Regions from separate parts of the Arthrobacter sp. Z5-13 genome, predicted to be linked through region 4. Evidence: riboswitches for the same ligand, from Rfam matches in the RefSeq annotation. Region 4 holds a riboswitch; each other region holds the start of a gene.
What was found. Region 4 has a riboswitch for thiamine pyrophosphate ahead of M1E02_RS01565 (ECF transporter S component). Riboswitches for the same ligand answer to the same signal wherever they lie in the genome.
Positions count from the first base shown of each region.

Region 1 (4,206 bases), 1.4 Mb from region 4:
GACTCACGCTGTCCGAAGACTCTCTCTTCAGTCAGGTGGCGCTGCAGATAGTGCTGAGGGGCAAGGGGCAAGCTGTCCATCACGACGTTCTTGCCGTCCCAGGACCATGCCTCGCGGGGGCGGTCCCAGTAGAGCTCGATACCGTTTCCTTCAGGATCGTTGAAGTAGAAAGCTTCGCTCACCAGGTGATCCGCGCTGCCGGTGAACAAGCGGGCCTCGTACCGGGCGGCTGTGGCCACGGTGGCTGCAAGGGCTGCCTGATCCTCGAACAACAAGGCCGTATGGAACAAGCCTGCTTCACCGCGGGCAGGAACAGCGAGTCCTGGCGCCGAAGCGAGGTGAACCAACGGTTGGTGGCGGCGGCCCAGATAGAGCCCACCATCCTGCTCGGCCACGATTTCCAGGCCGAGTGCGCGCTGGTAATAGTCAGTCATCAGTTTCAGGTCCCGCACCTTGAGCATCACTGTGCCCATGGTGAGGTCGGCGGGGAGCAGGTCCTGGCTGCTCGTTTCCGTGGTCATAATTCACTCCTGATCCGGGGCCGCCCGGGGATCGGCGACCTGCACTCACAGAGTTAAATTACTTGAAGCTTCAATTTATTCCCTGTGCGGCGCAACGCGGAGGAAAGGCACTTCCCTAAAGAAGCACTTCCCCTCTCAGCACGATGTTCCGGAGCGTCTTCAAGGTAGTCAAGGACTCGCGGGGATCTTCGGCGCATACCAGCACATCGGCGCTGGCACCTTCCGTCACGCCTTCGGCGCCCAGCCAGGCGCGTGCCGCCCACGCCGCCGAGTCCAGCGCGGCGGCGGCAGGGAGTCCGGCTGCGTTCAAGGCGAGGACTTCGTCCACAATCCGTCCGTGCGCTATGACTGTTCCCGCATCTGTGCCGGCAAGGATTCGCACCCCTGCTTCGAATGCCTCCAGGACGCGCTCGCTCCGCCGCTCCCACAGGGAACGCATGTGGGCGGCGTAGATAGGAAACTTCCCATCGGCCCTGGCGGCGATATCTGGAAAAGTGGCGACATTAATCAGCGTGGGAACCAGGGGAACAGCCTGCTCCACTAAGCGGGGAATGTGGCGCGGCAGGAGGCCGGTGCCGTGTTCAATGGAGTCAACCCCGGCGTCGAGCATGTCATCCAGGGTGTCCTCGGCAAAACAGTGGGCGGCCACCCGGGCACCCTCCTCATGTGCCGCGAGGACAGCATCCTTCACCGCCCAGGCAGGAAAGCTGGGCGCGAGATCCCCGGCCCCGCGGTCTATCCAGTCCCCCACGAGTTTGATCCACCCGTCGCCCGCGCGGGCCTGCTTCCTCACAGTTTCCGCCAGATCCCGGGGCTCCACCTCCAGGGCGAGGTTCTTCAGGTAACGGCGGGACCTGGCAACATGCCGTCCGCACCTGACGATCCGCGGCATGTCCCTTCGCTGCTGCAGCCACGCGGTTTCACTGGGCGAGCCGGCATCGCGGACCAGCAAAGTTCCGGCATTCCGGTCCAGCATTGCCTGGGCTTCGGCCACGTGGTCAGGCACTTCACCTTCCGGGCCCAGACCTATGTGGCAATGCGCATCGGTGAGTCCCGGCAGCACCCAGCCATCGAGGACGACGTCGGGGTCCCTTGCAGGACGATGAAAGGTCAACTTCCCGTCTACAGCCCACATGCCGTGGCGCTCCGCATCAGGGGACGTGAGCACGGCTCCGCTGAACTCAATGATTTTCGGCATGGGCAAAAGCCTAGCGGCGGACTGCAGCACGATATTCCCTCGGAGGGCGGAAGCTGCCGTCCTGCCGGTTGCGGAAGGCACCGGTGTGATAGCTTCATTACGACCACACGGGTGCCCTTGCAGGGGCTGAGATCGGGCTGACGCAGCTTGCGACCGTTGAACCTGTCCGGGTAATGCCGGCGAAGGAAGTGAGTATTCCCTTGAGTACCCCAGAACCACAGCACAGCCCTGTCCAAAGTCCATCCGGCGAAACACAGTCCCTGAAGTCACACTCCCTCACCTACCTCTCCGATGAAGAAAACGGAATCAAGGTGCCGGTGACTGCGATCGCCTTGGAGGACTCCCCCAACGGAGATAAAAACGGTCCTTTCCACATCTACCGGACGGCCGGTCCCGGCAGCGACCCGGTGGTCGGGCTCAGGCCGTTCCGTTCAGAATGGATTGAAGTCCGTGGGGACACCGAGCCGTACAGCGGACGGGAGCGCACCCTGCTCGACGACGGCCGCTCGGCTGTCCGTCGGGGAGCAGCTTCAGCGGAATGGAAGGGAGCACAGCCGGTGCCCCGCCGCGCCGTCGGCGGCAGGACAGTCACCCAGATGCACTACGCACGGCAGGGCATCATCACTCCGGAAATGCGTTTTGTGGCACTCCGCGAAAACTGCGACGTTGAGCTGGTCCGCAGCGAGTTGGCCGCAGGCCGGGCCATCATCCCGAACAACATCAACCACCCCGAGTCCGAGCCCATGATCATCGGCAAGGCATTCCTGGTGAAAATCAATGCGAACATCGGGAACTCGGCGGTGACAAGTTCCATTGCCGAAGAGGTGGACAAGCTGCAGTGGGCCACACAGTGGGGTGCCGACACCGTGATGGACCTCTCCACCGGCGACGACATCCACACCACCCGCGAATGGATCATCCGAAACTCCCCCGTGCCGATCGGAACCGTTCCCATCTATCAGGCGCTGGAGAAGGTCAATGGTGAAGCCAATGCGCTGACCTGGGAGATTTTCCGGGACACCGTCATTGAACAGTGTGAGCAGGGCGTGGACTACATGACCATCCACGCCGGCGTCCTGCTTCGCTATGTCCCGCTGACTGCCAACCGGGTTACGGGCATCGTGTCCCGTGGCGGCTCGATCATGGCCGGCTGGTGCCTTGCCCACCACGAGGAGAACTTCCTTTACACCCACTTCGATGAGCTGTGCGATATTTTCTCAATGTACGACGTCGCGTTTTCACTGGGAGACGGACTGCGGCCCGGTGCCACAGCGGACGCCAATGACGCCGCGCAGTTCGCCGAACTGGACACTCTTGCCGAGCTCACCCAGCGTGCCTGGGAATATGATGTCCAGGTCATGGTGGAAGGCCCCGGGCACATCCCCTTCCACCTTGTGCGGGAGAACGTGGAACGCCAGCAAGAACTCTGCAAGGGAGCACCCTTCTACACCCTTGGCCCGCTCGTCACCGATGTCGCCCCGGGCTATGACCACATCACATCTGCCATCGGAGCCACGGAGATCGCCAGGTACGGCACCGCCATGCTCTGCTACGTGACTCCCAAGGAACACCTGGGCCTGCCGAACAAAGACGACGTGAAGACGGGTGTCATCACCTACAAGATCGCCGCTCACGCCGCTGACCTTGCGAAGGGCCACCCCGGAGCGAATGAGCGGGACGACGCACTTTCCAAAGCGCGGTTCGAATTCCGCTGGCGGGACCAGTTCGCACTCTCACTTGATCCGGTAACGGCCGAGGCTTTCCATGACGAGACTCTGCCGGCCGAACCGGCAAAAACCGCCCATTTCTGCTCCATGTGCGGTCCCAAGTTCTGTTCCATGCGGATCAGTCAGGATATTCGGAACGAGTTCGGGTCCGCGGAGGCACAAGCACAGGTTGCAGAGAATGCTGCAATGACGGCCGGTATGCGGGAGAAAAGCCAGGAGTTCCTGGCTGCTGGCGGGAAGGTGTATCTGCCTGAATTGCTGGTTCCGGCAAATTCCCCTGGTGGGCTCAGGAAGCCCGGGAGTGCTGACGCCGGCTGACGTCAGCCAGGAATGACCGGATGATGCCGTCTCCCTCGACGGAATCGTGAGGCCGGTGCCCTCCCGCGGCAGTGCGGTGAAGGGCGCCGGTTTCGCGCAGGTAGGCGGCAATCTCCTCATAGAGTGGCTCCCACCCTCCTGTGAGGACCAGGGTTGGCACCCCCGGCACGATGTGGAGTGGCGCTTCCCAGGGCGGAGCCTGCAGCCGGAGCCGCCTCGCCGCCTTACGCGCCTCTGGCGTAGTTGGACCGGGTGTTTCCGCTGAAAAAGCACGGCGGACGAATTCCCGCTGGAAGTCTTCGTCCCCAAGCTGGTGCCTGACATCGAACAGCGGCTCCATGAGCGACCTGTGGGCGGCGGTCGCAGGTAGTTCGGCCGTCAGGGAAAGGCAGGCGGGCTCCACCAGGGTCAGGGAATACACAAGGTCCGGGCGTTCCACTGC
Region 1 covers NZ_CP096460.1:1,760,911-1,765,116, reverse strand. The annotation lists gene M1E02_RS08320 (VOC family protein) at 1-521, opposite strand, end outside; gene M1E02_RS08315 (amidohydrolase family protein) at 637-1,719, opposite strand; TPP riboswitch at 1,817-1,924, shown strand; gene thiC (phosphomethylpyrimidine synthase ThiC) at 1,920-3,764, shown strand; gene M1E02_RS08305 (alpha/beta fold hydrolase) at 3,733-4,206, opposite strand, start outside.
Region 1: it holds a riboswitch for thiamine pyrophosphate, as region 4 does, so the genes downstream of both, thiC (phosphomethylpyrimidine synthase ThiC) here and M1E02_RS01565 (ECF transporter S component) in region 4, are expected to answer to the same signal.

Region 2 (4,206 bases), 1.1 Mb from region 4:
TCAAGGCTTGGAGCACCACCGGTCCCCATGATGAGCCGTGAATCGAACGTGACGCCGTCGATGGTCAGCCCGTCAGTCGCCTGGTCGGCCGGACTGGATGTGTTGGTCAGCATCATCTTTCCTGCATTTCCTGTTGGAGTAGGGTCCTGGTGCACGTGCCTAGCCTCCCTGTACCGCAGTGACCAGTTCGACGTCGTCGCCGTCAGCGAGCGCCGTCAGTGACCACCGGCTCCGGGGAACCACTTCGGAATTGCGGGCAACCGCAACGCCAAGTTTCTGTCCGTCGGCTGCCTGGCCGTCAGGGCCAAGACTCTTGCCTGTTACGAGGGAGACCAGTGTGGTCACCGAGCCGCCGTCATCAATGGCACGCGCCGCACCGTTCAGGGTGATATTCATGCTGTTCCTTACTGCAGAGAGGTAGCGGCTGTTGCCGGATCGGGGTGGCCAGGGACGTGGCCGGTGGAGAAGCGTGGGGAGAATCGTCCAGGGTGGAACGCTGACCAGCGGGGATCGGACCGGCCCTCCATCAGCTGCAGGCAGATCGACGCGGCTGCAGGAGCCAGCAGTATGCCGTGGCGGAAGAATCCTGTTGCAACAATGAGGCCCAGAATGCCGGAGTCGCCTGTTCGGTCCTGCACCCTTCCGAGCAGCGGGGCGTTGTCAGGAGTTCCCGGGCGCCCCCGGGCGGTGCATTCCAGCAGCTCGAGTTCGGCCACTGCCGGTACAAGTGCCTGCGCGTCCCGCAACAACTGGTAAATACCTCCAGCGGAGACCGCTGCTTCTGCTGCGCCTTCTTCCAGGGCTACCTCCCGCTGCGTAGCTCCGATCACTACGGTCCCGTCATCCCGGGGAACGATGTACACCGGCACACCATGAACCAGGCCACGGACCGTGGAGTTCAGCAGCGGACGCAGGTGAGCCGGCACCCGGAGCCGGATGATATCCCCGTACACAGGCCGCAAGGAAAGACTAAGGTCCGGCGGAAGGCCTTCCAGGCTCCCGGCCCCTAAGCCGTTGGCCAGGACAGTTTCGCCTGCATTGATGGCTCTTCCGTCGGCCAGTACGACGCCGGCTGCGCGGCCGCCGTCCCATCGCAGGCCGGAGGCCCTTGCCGGGATCATTTTGCAGGTTCCTCCGGCCCGCTCGGGATCGGCAAGAGCTGCAGCGATCCGGGCCAGGAGCCTTCGAGGGTCAACCTGATGGTCAGCGGCAATGCGGTAGGCACAGGAGACCCCGGGACTGAGCAACGGCTCAATGGAGCGGGCTTCCCGGACTGTCAGCGGTTCAACGGTGAGCCCGTTCGCCGCCTGCACCCGCCTGAGATCGTCCAGCGCACGGCGGTCTGCAGGGTCAACGCCGATGGTCAGCGTGGGAGGGGTGAGGTATCCGGTGCCTGCGTCCGCTTTAGCCGTTTCAGTTGCCCCATTTGCCTGATCAAGGTCAGGGGCAAGCCCGGCTGCGAATTCCGGCCAGAGGGACGAGGCCTCAAGCATGAGTTCCAGCAGGTCTTCTTCCTGATAGTGCAGTTCGCTGACCGGGGCAAGCATCCCGGCGGCAGCCCAGCTTGCACCGGTACCGGGGGCATCGTCAACCAGCACCACGGATCGCCCGCTTTTTGCCGCTTCCCACGCAATGGCGTGGCCAACCACTCCGCCACCAATGACTGCGACATCGACGCTGATATCTGAGCCGGGGGCGGGGACACTCATAGAGCCGCTGGAAGACGGAGAGAGTGCTGGGTGGGAGAGCACTGGATTCCTTCCCTACGCCGGTACTAACCGGATCAGGTCAAGCGGTCGGCTCTGAAGCCCTCTCAGCCCGGCAGTTTGTGACAGCTGCGGCGGGCTCCCGCGGTACTCCCCCAGTTTAGAGGAACTAGGCTGGTGCCATGACCGAGCCTGCCGTCCACACCACCGCCCGCTTGTACCTCTGCACCGACTCCCGCCGGGGTCGGGGGGATTTTGAGGACTTTATCGACGCCGCCTATGCAGGCGGCGTCGACATCATCCAGTTGCGGGACAAGCAGCTGGAAGCTGCGGAGGAACTGGAACTGCTGGAAGTACTCCAGGCGGCGGCGCATCGGCACGGACGGCTTTGGGCGGTCAATGACAGGGCCGACATCGCGTCCTTGTCCGGCGCCCCGGTGTTGCACCTTGGCCAGAAGGACCTTCCGCTGCATTCGGCAAGGACGTTCGTCGGCAGTGAAACAGTGATCGGCCTTTCCACTCACACGCCAGGGCAAATCGATGCCGCCATCGCCGCTTCACCGGGGCGAACCGGCCTGGACTACTTCTGTGTAGGGCCGGTTTGGTCCACTCCCACTAAACCCGGACGGGCAGCCGTCGGGCTTGAGCTGGTCAGTTATGCAGCAGACGCGATCCGCGCGGCAGACCAAATGACTGTTGACGGCATACTCCTGCCTTGGTTCGCCATCGGCGGCATCGACCTCACCAACGTGGAGCAGGTGGTAGCAGCCGGCGCCTCGCGTGTAGTGGTGGTCCGGGCCATCACGGAGGCCGATGATCCTGCGGCCGCTGCCAAAGCTATCCTGCAAGTGCTCGACGCCGGGGCCTGACCCGGCTGATATGCGATTGTCCGGCTCGTAGGATCGTCCGAAAGCTGATTGCTAGCCTGTCAGGCCAAGTTGGGTCATGCGCCGGGAATGGTTCGCCGCGAGCTCCTTTATCAAGGCAGTAACCATATGTTTGGCCTCGGTGTCGTCCTGGCCCGCGGCCGCTGGGGAGCCCGCATCTCGTGCCTCATTGCCCGGGCTGACCATAAGGCCTGAGAGGAATGCGCGTTCGAACCCCACCCGCTGCGCCTGGGTGAGGGCCTCCCCCAGCAACCGCCTGCCCCACAATGCCAGCCTGGAGGCCAATCTGGGATCATCGGACAACGCTTTTTTGAGCCGTGTACGCAGGATTTCGGTGACGTCTTCCGTTGACTGGACCTGCTGTATCAGCTGCCTGCTTTCAGGCTCCACGTACTCGGCCACGGCTCGGTAGAAGTCTGCCGAAACAGTGTCGATCACGTACGCCTTCATCAGGGATTCGTACCAGTCAGCCGGGCGCGTACGGTCATGGAAATGGTCAATGGCAGGCTGGAATGGCAGCATGGCTTCCTCGGCGTCAACTCCCATTCCGGCAAGCCTTGCACTGACCAGTTCGAAGTGCTGGAATTCCAGCACCGCAATCCTGCCCAAAACGGCACGGTCGTGAAGGGTCGGTGAGTAGCGCGCGTCCGCAGAGTATCGCTCAAAAGCGGAAAGCTCCCCGTAGGCCATGACTCCGAGGAGATCCGTCAGAAAGCGGTCCCGGCGAGCGTTGTCTGTGGGGGAAGTGCTCATGGTCCAAGACTAATGGCGCAAATCGGGCTAACCTGATTTTCGTGTCACATCATCGTCTTGCTCCCAGTGTTCACGCTCAGAGCAACCAGCTGGCCGAGGCGCTCAGTGCTCTGCGCACGCGTCTGGAGCTGCCCGGAGCCTTCCCGGACGAGGCCCTCAAAGAAGCTGAAAAGGCAGTGGCCGGCCACCGCCTTCCGGACCTGGATCTGACGGCTATCGAGTTCATCACCATTGATCCGGCGTCCTCCACCGACCTTGACCAGGCTGTTTTTATCGACAGGGCCGGCGACGGTTACAAGGTCTATTACGCCATAGCCGACGTCCCGTCCTTTGTGGAACCGGGCGGTCCCCTGGACGCAGAAACCCGTCGGCGCGGCCAGACGTTCTACGCGCCAGATGGCCGGATCCCCTTGCATCCCGAAGTAATCAGCGAGCAGGCCGGCAGCCTGCTGGAGGGGCAGCTTTGCTCGGCCTTCGTCTGGGAATTCGAACTCGATCAGGCGGCCGAAGTATTGAACGTAGTGGTGCGTCGGGCAACGGTCCGGAGCCGGGCGAAGCTCAGCTACAGGCAGGCCCAGGCACAACTTGATGCCGGCACCGCGCCCGTCTTGTTGCAACTCCTCAAGGAAGTGGGCATCAAGCGGGTCGAACTGGAGCGGGGCAGAGAGGGTGCAAGCCTGAACATGCCCGAACAGGAAATCCAACAGCTTCCCGACGGCGGCTACCGGATTATCGCAACACCGCAGCTTCCGGTGGAGGACTGGAACGCCCAGATTTCCCTGATGACAGGCATGGCAGCGGCGAAACTCATGCTGGCAGGCAAGGTGGGGATTCTCCGGACCATGCCCGCGCCCGACGAG
Region 2 covers NZ_CP096460.1:1,413,187-1,417,392, reverse strand. The annotation lists gene M1E02_RS06750 (thiazole synthase) at 1-116, opposite strand, end outside; gene thiS (sulfur carrier protein ThiS) at 160-396, opposite strand; gene thiO (glycine oxidase ThiO) at 405-1,709, opposite strand; TPP riboswitch at 1,743-1,862, opposite strand; gene thiE (thiamine phosphate synthase) at 1,889-2,575, shown strand; gene M1E02_RS06730 (ferritin-like fold-containing protein) at 2,627-3,346, opposite strand; gene M1E02_RS06725 (RNB domain-containing ribonuclease) at 3,388-4,206, shown strand, end outside.
Region 2: it holds a riboswitch for thiamine pyrophosphate, as region 4 does, so the genes downstream of both, thiO (glycine oxidase ThiO) here and M1E02_RS01565 (ECF transporter S component) in region 4, are expected to answer to the same signal.

Region 3 (4,206 bases), 1.5 Mb from region 4:
CCGCTTCAGGTTCACGCGTGCAGGCGTGGCGCGTCGAAGAATTCCACCTCGTAGAGGGAGGACTGCCCGAACGCCACCACCATTGCTTGGCGCTCGGCTTCGGAACCTGCCAGTGCGGCCCTCTCGGTAAACCCGATGGCCTGGCGTGTTGCGGCGGCAAACTCCTCGTCCGCATAAGTCCGCAGCCAGTCGGCGTAGGCATGTCCCGCCGGAGCTCCGGTGGCCTGGAACTCCGCGTGAAGAGTGGCTCCTACTTCTGCGTAAAGCCAGAAGCATGGCAAAGCAGCAGCAATAAGCACGCCGTAGCTTCCCGCCAGCGAGCTGGCCAGGAGGTGGTCCACGTATGACTTTGTCACTGGCCCCAGCACTGACTGGACGGGGCGGGTGCTGAGCCAACTGCGGTGGAGTTCTGATTCAACTTCCAGGCACTGCTGGGCGGACCGCGCCCAGAATAGCTGTTCCTCTTCGCTGGGAGCCATCGCGGATGCCCTTGCGAGCACCCTCGAATATCCGTTCAGATAGATCGCGTCCTGGCTGAGGTAGTAGGCGAACTGCTCTTCGGGTAGGGAGCCTTCAACGAGGCCACGGATGAAATCGAGACGGTATATGGATGACAAATGATGGTCAGCGCTCTCGCGCAGCTCCGCCATGAAGGCTTTTCCGGGCTGCACTGCTGGCTGCCCTTCGAGCACGACTTCGGGGGTTTGATGGAAGTCATGGAAGTGATGGAAGTGATTAACCGGACCTGCTCCCCTGCCCACCTCCAGGATGTCTGATTCTTCCAAGGCTCCACGGAGCCAGGGCTTGACCTCCCGAAGGGCCTCTTCCCAGTTTCCCAGCCGCGCTTGGGCCGTCGCCAAAGCTGACGAAAGTGAACATCCCGTTCCGTGGCTGTTCCTCGTTGGCACACGGTCACCCGGAACCACCACCACCTCCGCCTCGAGCCCTGCCACGGCGCTTACGAGGGCATCCGGGCACTCCCCGCCGTCGAGATGCCCACCCTTAACCAATACGGTGGCGCCGGTGACGGCGGCAAGGCGTTTGCCCTGTTCCAGTGCCGCTTCCCAATCCGGCGCCAGGGGCTCCTTCAGCAGCATGGCGAGTTCTGCGAGGTTGGGCGTGAGGAGATCAGCAAGCGGCAGCAGCGCACGCAGTGCTGATTCGGCGGATTCCTGGAGCAGCCGGTCCCCGCTGGTGGCCACCATGACAGGATCCAGGACCACGACGCCGGGACGCACCTTAGTGAGCCAGCTCCTGACCACCCCGATGACATCAGCGTCTCCGAGCATCCCGATTTTCACGGCATCCACGACGATGTCGTCGCTGATGGCCTCCAGCTGTTCGGCCAGGAAGGCAGCGGGCGGCACATGGACGGCCCGGACGCCTTGGGTGTTCTGCGCTGTGAGTGCCGTAACCACTGCCATTCCGTAGCCGCCATTTGCAGCGATGCTCTTCAGGTCTGCCTGTATTCCGGCACCGCCTGACGGGTCTGAGCCAGCTATCGCCAGTACTCGGGGGATGGCGCGGAGAACCGCTGGGGCAGTATCGGCAGCCGCAGGTGACTGCAAAAACGTAGAGGACAAAGGAGACATCCCTTCGCCGGTACTAACCGGACAGGTTCAACGGGTTTGGATCTCAGCCGGCCCTTTGCGCGGCACCCCGTGTCAGGAACCCAGCCTAGCGGGTGCGGGGGAATGTTAAACAGCTGAAGCCCGGACCGGGTGATTCCGGTCCGGGCTTCAGCCCTACCTAACGCCTATTGACTGCAGGGGCATTGACACACCCACTCTTTACAGCTCCGAGGCAGGCACTCCCACACCGAGGATGATGGGCTCCCCTGCCGAGGCGGCCGGCTTGGCGGGCGCCTCCGGAGCCTTGGCCGCGTGAGTGGAACCGGTGGCGGCAGGCGCATCCTGGTTCTGCTCGACGGCGGTCTCGTTCGCGGCTCCCTGCGCACGGCTGGCGCTGCGGTTACGGCGTCCCCGCCTGGAGGAAGAACCTGCCGTGGCCGGAGCCGCACGTACCTCTGAGGCAGTGGCCGCCGCGGTGGCAGGCTTTTGGGTTTCCTCAGGCTTCCGCGTTTCCTCAGTCTCCTGTGGCTGGTCGCTCTGTTCACCAAGGTGGGCAAAGGCCTCAGCCAGCAGATCCAGGGTCAGCTCTGGTGTCCCCGTGGACGCTTCACCCGCGTGGTCCACGAACGGCAGAACCACTCGTTCACCGCCGAAGGTAAGGACTGCGGCGGGACGTCCACCGGACGTCTCCTCGCCCTGGCCGCTTCGCCCGGCCTCGGAACCCGCCTGAACGGGCTCAGCTGCCTGCGCCCGCGACGTTTCCCGCGAGCGGGAAGGTGCCTGGGCAACGGATTCCGAGCGGACAGCTTCCCGTTCTGCACCGGTTGTACTGGCACGGGCTGCCTGAATGTCGTCGTCATGAAGGTGGGCTGCATGCGCGGCGGCGGCAATGTTGGCCAACGCTGCCCGGGTAGCCTCGGCCTTAGCGTGGCGTTCGGCGTCGGTGGGTTCAGCGTGGACGGGTGCCGGAAGGGTCAGTGGCTCGCCCAGGGCCTGTCCACCCTTGCCGCGACGCCGCTTGCGCTCTGTCCGCGCAGCAGGCTGCACTTCGGCACGCGGCACGTAGTGCTCTGCTGCAACGGTGTTGGCCCTGCGGTGCTCCACGGGCTCGTCATGCGTGACAACGCCGCGGCCCGCGCAATGCTCGCACTGCTCGCCGAAGACCTCAAGGAGGCCGGTACCCATCCGCTTACGGGTCATCTGGACCAGGCCCAGGGAGGTAACTTCAGCCACCTGGTGCTTGGTCCGGTCCCGGCCCAGGCACTCGACCATCCGGCGGAGCACCAGATCCCGGTTGGACTCCAGGACCATGTCGATGAAGTCGATAACGATGATGCCGCCGATGTCCCGCAGGCGCAGCTGGCGGACGACTTCCTCGGCAGCTTCCAGGTTGTTCTTGGTGACGGTCTCTTCGAGGTTTCCGCCGCTGCCGGTGAACTTGCCCGTGTTGACGTCCACTACCGTCATCGCCTCAGTACGGTCGATCACCAGGGAGCCACCGGAGGGCAGGAAGACCTTGCGGTCCAGTGCCTTGTGGATCTGCTCATCGATGCGCCAGGCCGAGAAGATGTCCTGGTCCTTGGTCCACTTTTCCAAGCGGCCAACGAGGTCCGGTGCCACGTAGGTCACATAGGCCTCGATGGTGTCCCAGGCCTCCTCGCCGGAGACGATCAGCTTCGAGAAGTCCTCGTTGAAGACGTCACGGACCACCTTGATGGTGAGGTCAGGTTCCCCGTAGAGCAGTTCCGGCGCCAGGACCTTCGTGGAGGTCGCCTGGCTTTCAATGCCCTCCCACTGTGCGCGGAGGCGGTTGATGTCGTGCGTCAGCTCTTCTTCGGAAGCTCCCTCGGCCGCAGTGCGGACGATGACGCCCGCATCTTCGGGCAGGCGGTCCTTGAGGATCCGCTTGAGCCGGTTCCGTTCGACGTCGGGAAGCTTGCGTGAGATTCCGGTCATGGAACCGCCCGGCACATAGACCAGGTAGCGGCCCGGCAGGGAAATCTGGCTGGTGAGGCGGGCTCCCTTGTGTCCTACGGGGTCCTTGGTGACCTGCACGAGCACGGAATCGCCTGACTTGAGTGCGTTCTCGATGCGGCGCTGCTTGCCTTCCAGGCTTGCAACATCCCAGTTGACCTCGCCAGCGTACAGCACGGCATTGCGGCCGCGGCCGATGTCGACGAACGCAGCTTCCATGGACGGCAACACGTTCTGGACCTTGCCCAGGTAGACGTTGCCGATCAGTGAATCCTGCTGGGTCTTGGACACGAAGTGCTCGGCCAAAACGCCGTCTTCGAGAACTGCGATCTGGATTCTGTCGTCGCGCTGGCGGACGATCATCTGCCGGTCAACGGATTCACGGCGTGCCAGGAATTCAGCTTCAGTGATGACCGTACGCCGGCGGCCCGTGTCACGGGATTCGCGCCGGCGCTGCTTCTTCGCTTCAAGGCGGGTGGAACCCTTGACGCTGGTGACGCGGTTACTCACCGGAGCCTCTGTGACGGCGCGCGGTGCGCGGACCCTCGTTACCGTGTTGGGAGGATCGTCGTCTCCCCCGCCGGTAAGTTCAATGTCCTGGTCACCACGGCGGCGACGACGACGGCGGCGCGACGTAACGCCGTCGCCCAAGACTGCAGTC
Region 3 covers NZ_CP096460.1:1,850,715-1,854,920, reverse strand. The annotation lists gene M1E02_RS08790 (bifunctional hydroxymethylpyrimidine kinase/phosphomethylpyrimidine kinase) at 12-1,592, opposite strand; TPP riboswitch at 1,575-1,672, opposite strand; gene M1E02_RS08785 (Rne/Rng family ribonuclease) at 1,791-4,206, opposite strand, start outside.
Region 3: it holds a riboswitch for thiamine pyrophosphate, as region 4 does, so the genes downstream of both, M1E02_RS08790 (bifunctional hydroxymethylpyrimidine kinase/phosphomethylpyrimidine kinase) here and M1E02_RS01565 (ECF transporter S component) in region 4, are expected to answer to the same signal.

Region 4 (4,206 bases):
GAGCTTCAGATCTGTGGCCAGATGCTGGTGGGTCCCCAGGTAGTCCACAATGCGGCCCGTTTTCTTGCTGTAGATCATGGTGGCGTCAAAGCGGCGTTTCTTGCCCGGCTTCACAGTCATGGTCCGCACGAAGGTCACCGTCGGGCGCCCCAAGCCGTCAAGGTAGGGGTAGTTTTCGATGGTGAAGGGGATGTCCTTCCCCTGGTCCGGAAAGAGGATGTTCCGGAAAGCGCCGAGGCGGAGGAAAGGGACGGTCCACCATGCCCCGCGGCGCACTTCCGAGAAGATACCGGTGCCGATGCACGCATAGCCTGAGGCGAGGTCCACGCCGAAGCGCCGCTGCAGCATCGGGTGTAGCCGGTGGAAATCCGGGCCCAAGGCGGTGGCGAAGATGGAGGTCATGCCCGCGCTCCCTCAAATTGTGGCTGCGTCCTGTGGCCCGGATCCGGCAGCGTCTTCAGTGACGCCGGGGCTTCCGCTGAACCTCTGTCCGGTGGCTGACGAAGGCATCGTCTTGCTCTGGGCACCGTTGGATGGGAGGGCAGCGTCAGGGCCGCAGCTGCCAGGACCAAGCCGAGCGCTGCAGCGGGGGCCCTGGCCGGGAGATTCAACGCTTCGGGACTCTTTGAGGAAGCAGCCCGGGGACGTTCCGCAACAGCATGGCGGAGGAGCGCCGCCGCTCCTGCGAGGCCGGTGGCGCGCGCGGCAGCGTCAAGGAACCAGGCGTTGCGGCTCTTGGCCGGATCAACGCCCGATTCAGTCCACATACGGAGCCGGTCAAAGCTTAATGCTGTGGCCCAGCCGAGGCCGGGGCGGATCAACCGGGCGTCCAGCTTCCGGCCAATGGCACCCATGCCGGGAGCGTAGTTGTAGCCGGTGATGAAGCGGATGCCCTGATCCACGGGTACGTAGCGCCAGTAGCCCGAGCCCGGGCCGATCGGCGAGAGAGGGTTGCTGGTGGAGAATTTGAGTACCGACGTAGCTTGTCCGCCTGCTGTCGTTCTATGCCCCAGCGATGTACCGGTCCCGGTGATGGCGTAAAACGGCAGCTGGAATTCATACCGGAACTGTGAGTGCCCGTCGCTGCCCACGCCGGTCGAGATGATCCTGGAGAACCGGAGATCCCAGCGCGGATGCCGGGCCGGGTTCTGGCTCAGCTCCCAGAGGTTGTCCATGGACGATCGCACCAGGATCTCCACATAGATCTGCCGGCCGCTTCGCGCTTCATTCGTACGTGTTGTTTCCCCCATCCCAGGATCATAAGGGGTGAATAGGCCGGCAGCTGAAGTACCGTATCCCGCGGGAACGTGCTCCACGGAAACGCAGGAGTCCTACGCCGCCGATTGTGACATCCGCACAGGAACCCCACCACCGCCCAGGTGTAAACTGGACAACGCCCACAAGGGCAGATTGATTACGACAGGGGAGCGCCGCCGTCGGGCATCACCGGTTTTCCGGGAGTGCGATGGATGGGCGCTGAGAGTGCGGACAGCCGCAGACCCTCGAACCTGATCCGGTTAGTACCGGCGCAAGGGAGTCGAGTTCTCAGAGTGTCCGGCAGAAGCGGCGCGATTCCGCTCCAGCCGGGGAGCACTTTCCCCTCCTGTTCCTCAGGAGGAAGACATGACTGGAATTTCTGCAAAGCAGACCCCCACAACCAGCAAAAAGAGCTGGCGCGTTGTGGACATCGTGGTGGCGGCACTGATCGCCGTCGCCGGTGGCGTGATCTTCTGGGCTTGGTCCCAGGGCGCCAACGTTATTTCCGCTCCGCTCAATGCGGTTTACCCGCCACTGACCGGTCTCTACGCCGGTGGCTGGATGATCCCCGCAGTGCTGGGAATGCTCATCATCCGCAAGCCAGGCGCGGCCCTGTTCTGCGAGACCGTTGCGGCTACGGGTGAACTCCTCATGGGTTCGCAGTACGGCACCACTGTGCTGATTTCCGGCCTGCTGCAGGGCCTTGGCGCGGAACTGGTGTTCGCGGCCTTCGTGTACAAGAAGTTCAACCTGCCGATCGCTTTGCTGGCCGGTGCCGGCGCAGGCTTCTTCTGCGGCCTGAACGACTCCTTCGCACCATGGGGCTGGAACATTGCTTACGCAGCCGGTGACAAGGCCGCTTACATCCTGTTCACCGCCATCTCGGGTGCCATCATTGCCGGGGCCCTGTCCTGGATCGCCACCCGCGGCCTCGCCAAGACCGGAGTTTTGAGCTCCTTCGCCTCCCGTAAGGCTGCGACGGAGCCCGTCTTCTCCTGATGACACCGATTCGCGACGGCGGCGTCCGCCCCGCCGGGGTAACGGCACAAGGCTGGGCCTGGCGCCATGCCGGCAGGCCCCGCCCCGCCGTCCAAGGGCTTGACCTGGACATCCGGCCGGGGGAGCGGGTGCTCCTGCTTGGCCCGTCCGGTGCCGGTAAGTCCACGCTCCTGCACGCCCTCGCAGGGGTGCTCGGTGACGCGAACGACGACGACGGCGAGGCAGGGGACTCCGACGAGTCCGGTTCGCTGCTCATCGACGGCCAGCCTCCACGTGCGCAGCGTGGGCGGGCCGGGCTTATGCAGCAGGATCCCGAAACGCAGGTGATCCTGTCCCGGCTCGGCGACGACGTCGCGTTCGGTGCCGAAAACCTTGCAGTGCCCCGGGCAGAAATCTGGGCCCGTGTGCATGAGGCGCTCGACGACGTCGGGCTGGGTCACTTGCCATTGGACCACCCGACGTCGGCTCTCTCCGGCGGGCAAAAGCAGCGCCTGGCGCTCGCCGGCATCCTGGCCATGCGTCCCGGGATCCTTCTGTTGGATGAGCCCACCGCCAACCTTGATCCTGCCGGGGTGCTGGAAGTCCGCGACGCCGTGGGCCGCTGCCTGGAGAAAACCGGAGCAACGCTGGTGGTTGTGGAGCACCGTGTTGCGGTGTGGAAAGACCTCGTGGATCGAATCGTTGTGCTTCAGCCTGGAGCGTCGAATGACGGCGCGGTGCTCATTGACGGAACCCCGGACCAGGTCCTGGAGCAGGCAAAAGAGATGCTGATCAGGGCGGGGGTCTGGGTTCCTGGCCACATTCCGGCAACCCGCCCGCGGGGCTCGGCTGCCACCGCAGCGCTGCCTGGCGGAGCAGATTCCGGCCAGCTGCTCCTTGCCGCGGAAAAGCTTGCCGTCTCGCGTGAACGGCCCCGGCGTCGTGGCTTTAAGACGCTTCTTCCCACCCCGGTGCAAAGCGGCATCTCGGCGCAGGTCCGGGCCGGCGAAGCGCTCACCGTCACGGGACCCAACGGCTCGGGAAAATCCACCTTTGCCCTCACCTTGGCAGGGCTGCTGAAGCCCGTGGCCGGAGCGGTGTCGGCCACCCTCGAGCTCAGCGCGGGCGCCGGGATTGACCCGTACAAGTGGAAGGCAGAACAGCTGATTTCCAGGATCGGCACGGTCTTCCAGGAGCCCGAGCACCAGTTCGTGACCGGCCGGGTCCTGGACGAGCTCCTTTTCGGCCCCAAACATCTGGGCCATGGCGAGGAACGCGTGGACGAACTCCTGGAGCGGCTCAGGCTCACCTCCCTTGTGGACGCCAACCCCTACACGCTGTCCGGCGGCGAAAAGCGAAGGCTCTCCGTGGCAACCGTCCTGGCTGCCCACCCGCAGGTGCTGGTCCTGGATGAGCCCACCTTCGGCCAGGACGCCAACACCTGGGCCGAACTTGCGTCCTTCCTCTCCGAACTCCTGGACGCCGGCGCGGCAGTGGTTTCCGTGACCCACGACCAGGAATTCTCCTCGGTCCTTGGCGGCACGGAACTCGCCCTGGGAACCCCCGAAATGGCAGCATCATGAGGGAAGCCCTGACCCTGCGGGGGGATTCGCTCCTGAGCCGCGCCAATCCGCTGGCCAAGTTTGTGGCCGTCTTCCTCATCACGCTGGTCCTGGCGTTGTCCATCGACTGGGTCTCGGCGACTGTGGCCCTGGGCTTCGAGTTGCTGCTGTTTCCGCTGGCCGGTCTGACTCCCATTCTCCTGTGGCAACGCGGCTGGCCCCTGATCCTTGCGGCCGCCCTGGGAGGCTGGAGTACCGCCATTCTGGCTCCAGACACCGGACAGATACTGCTCGACGTCGGCATCTGGTCCATCAGCGCGGGTTCCCTCGAGCTGGGGATGGGATTCATGCTCCGGGGGCTGGCCATTGCGCTGCCGGCGGTGCTGCTGATGAGCTGCACCGACCCGAC
Region 4 covers NZ_CP096460.1:347,121-351,326, forward strand. The annotation lists gene M1E02_RS01555 (DUF4166 domain-containing protein) at 1-402, opposite strand, end outside; gene M1E02_RS01560 (hypothetical protein) at 399-1,250, opposite strand; TPP riboswitch at 1,412-1,553, shown strand; gene M1E02_RS01565 (ECF transporter S component) at 1,624-2,256, shown strand; gene M1E02_RS01570 (ABC transporter ATP-binding protein) at 2,256-3,818, shown strand; gene M1E02_RS01575 (energy-coupling factor transporter transmembrane component T family protein) at 3,815-4,206, shown strand, end outside.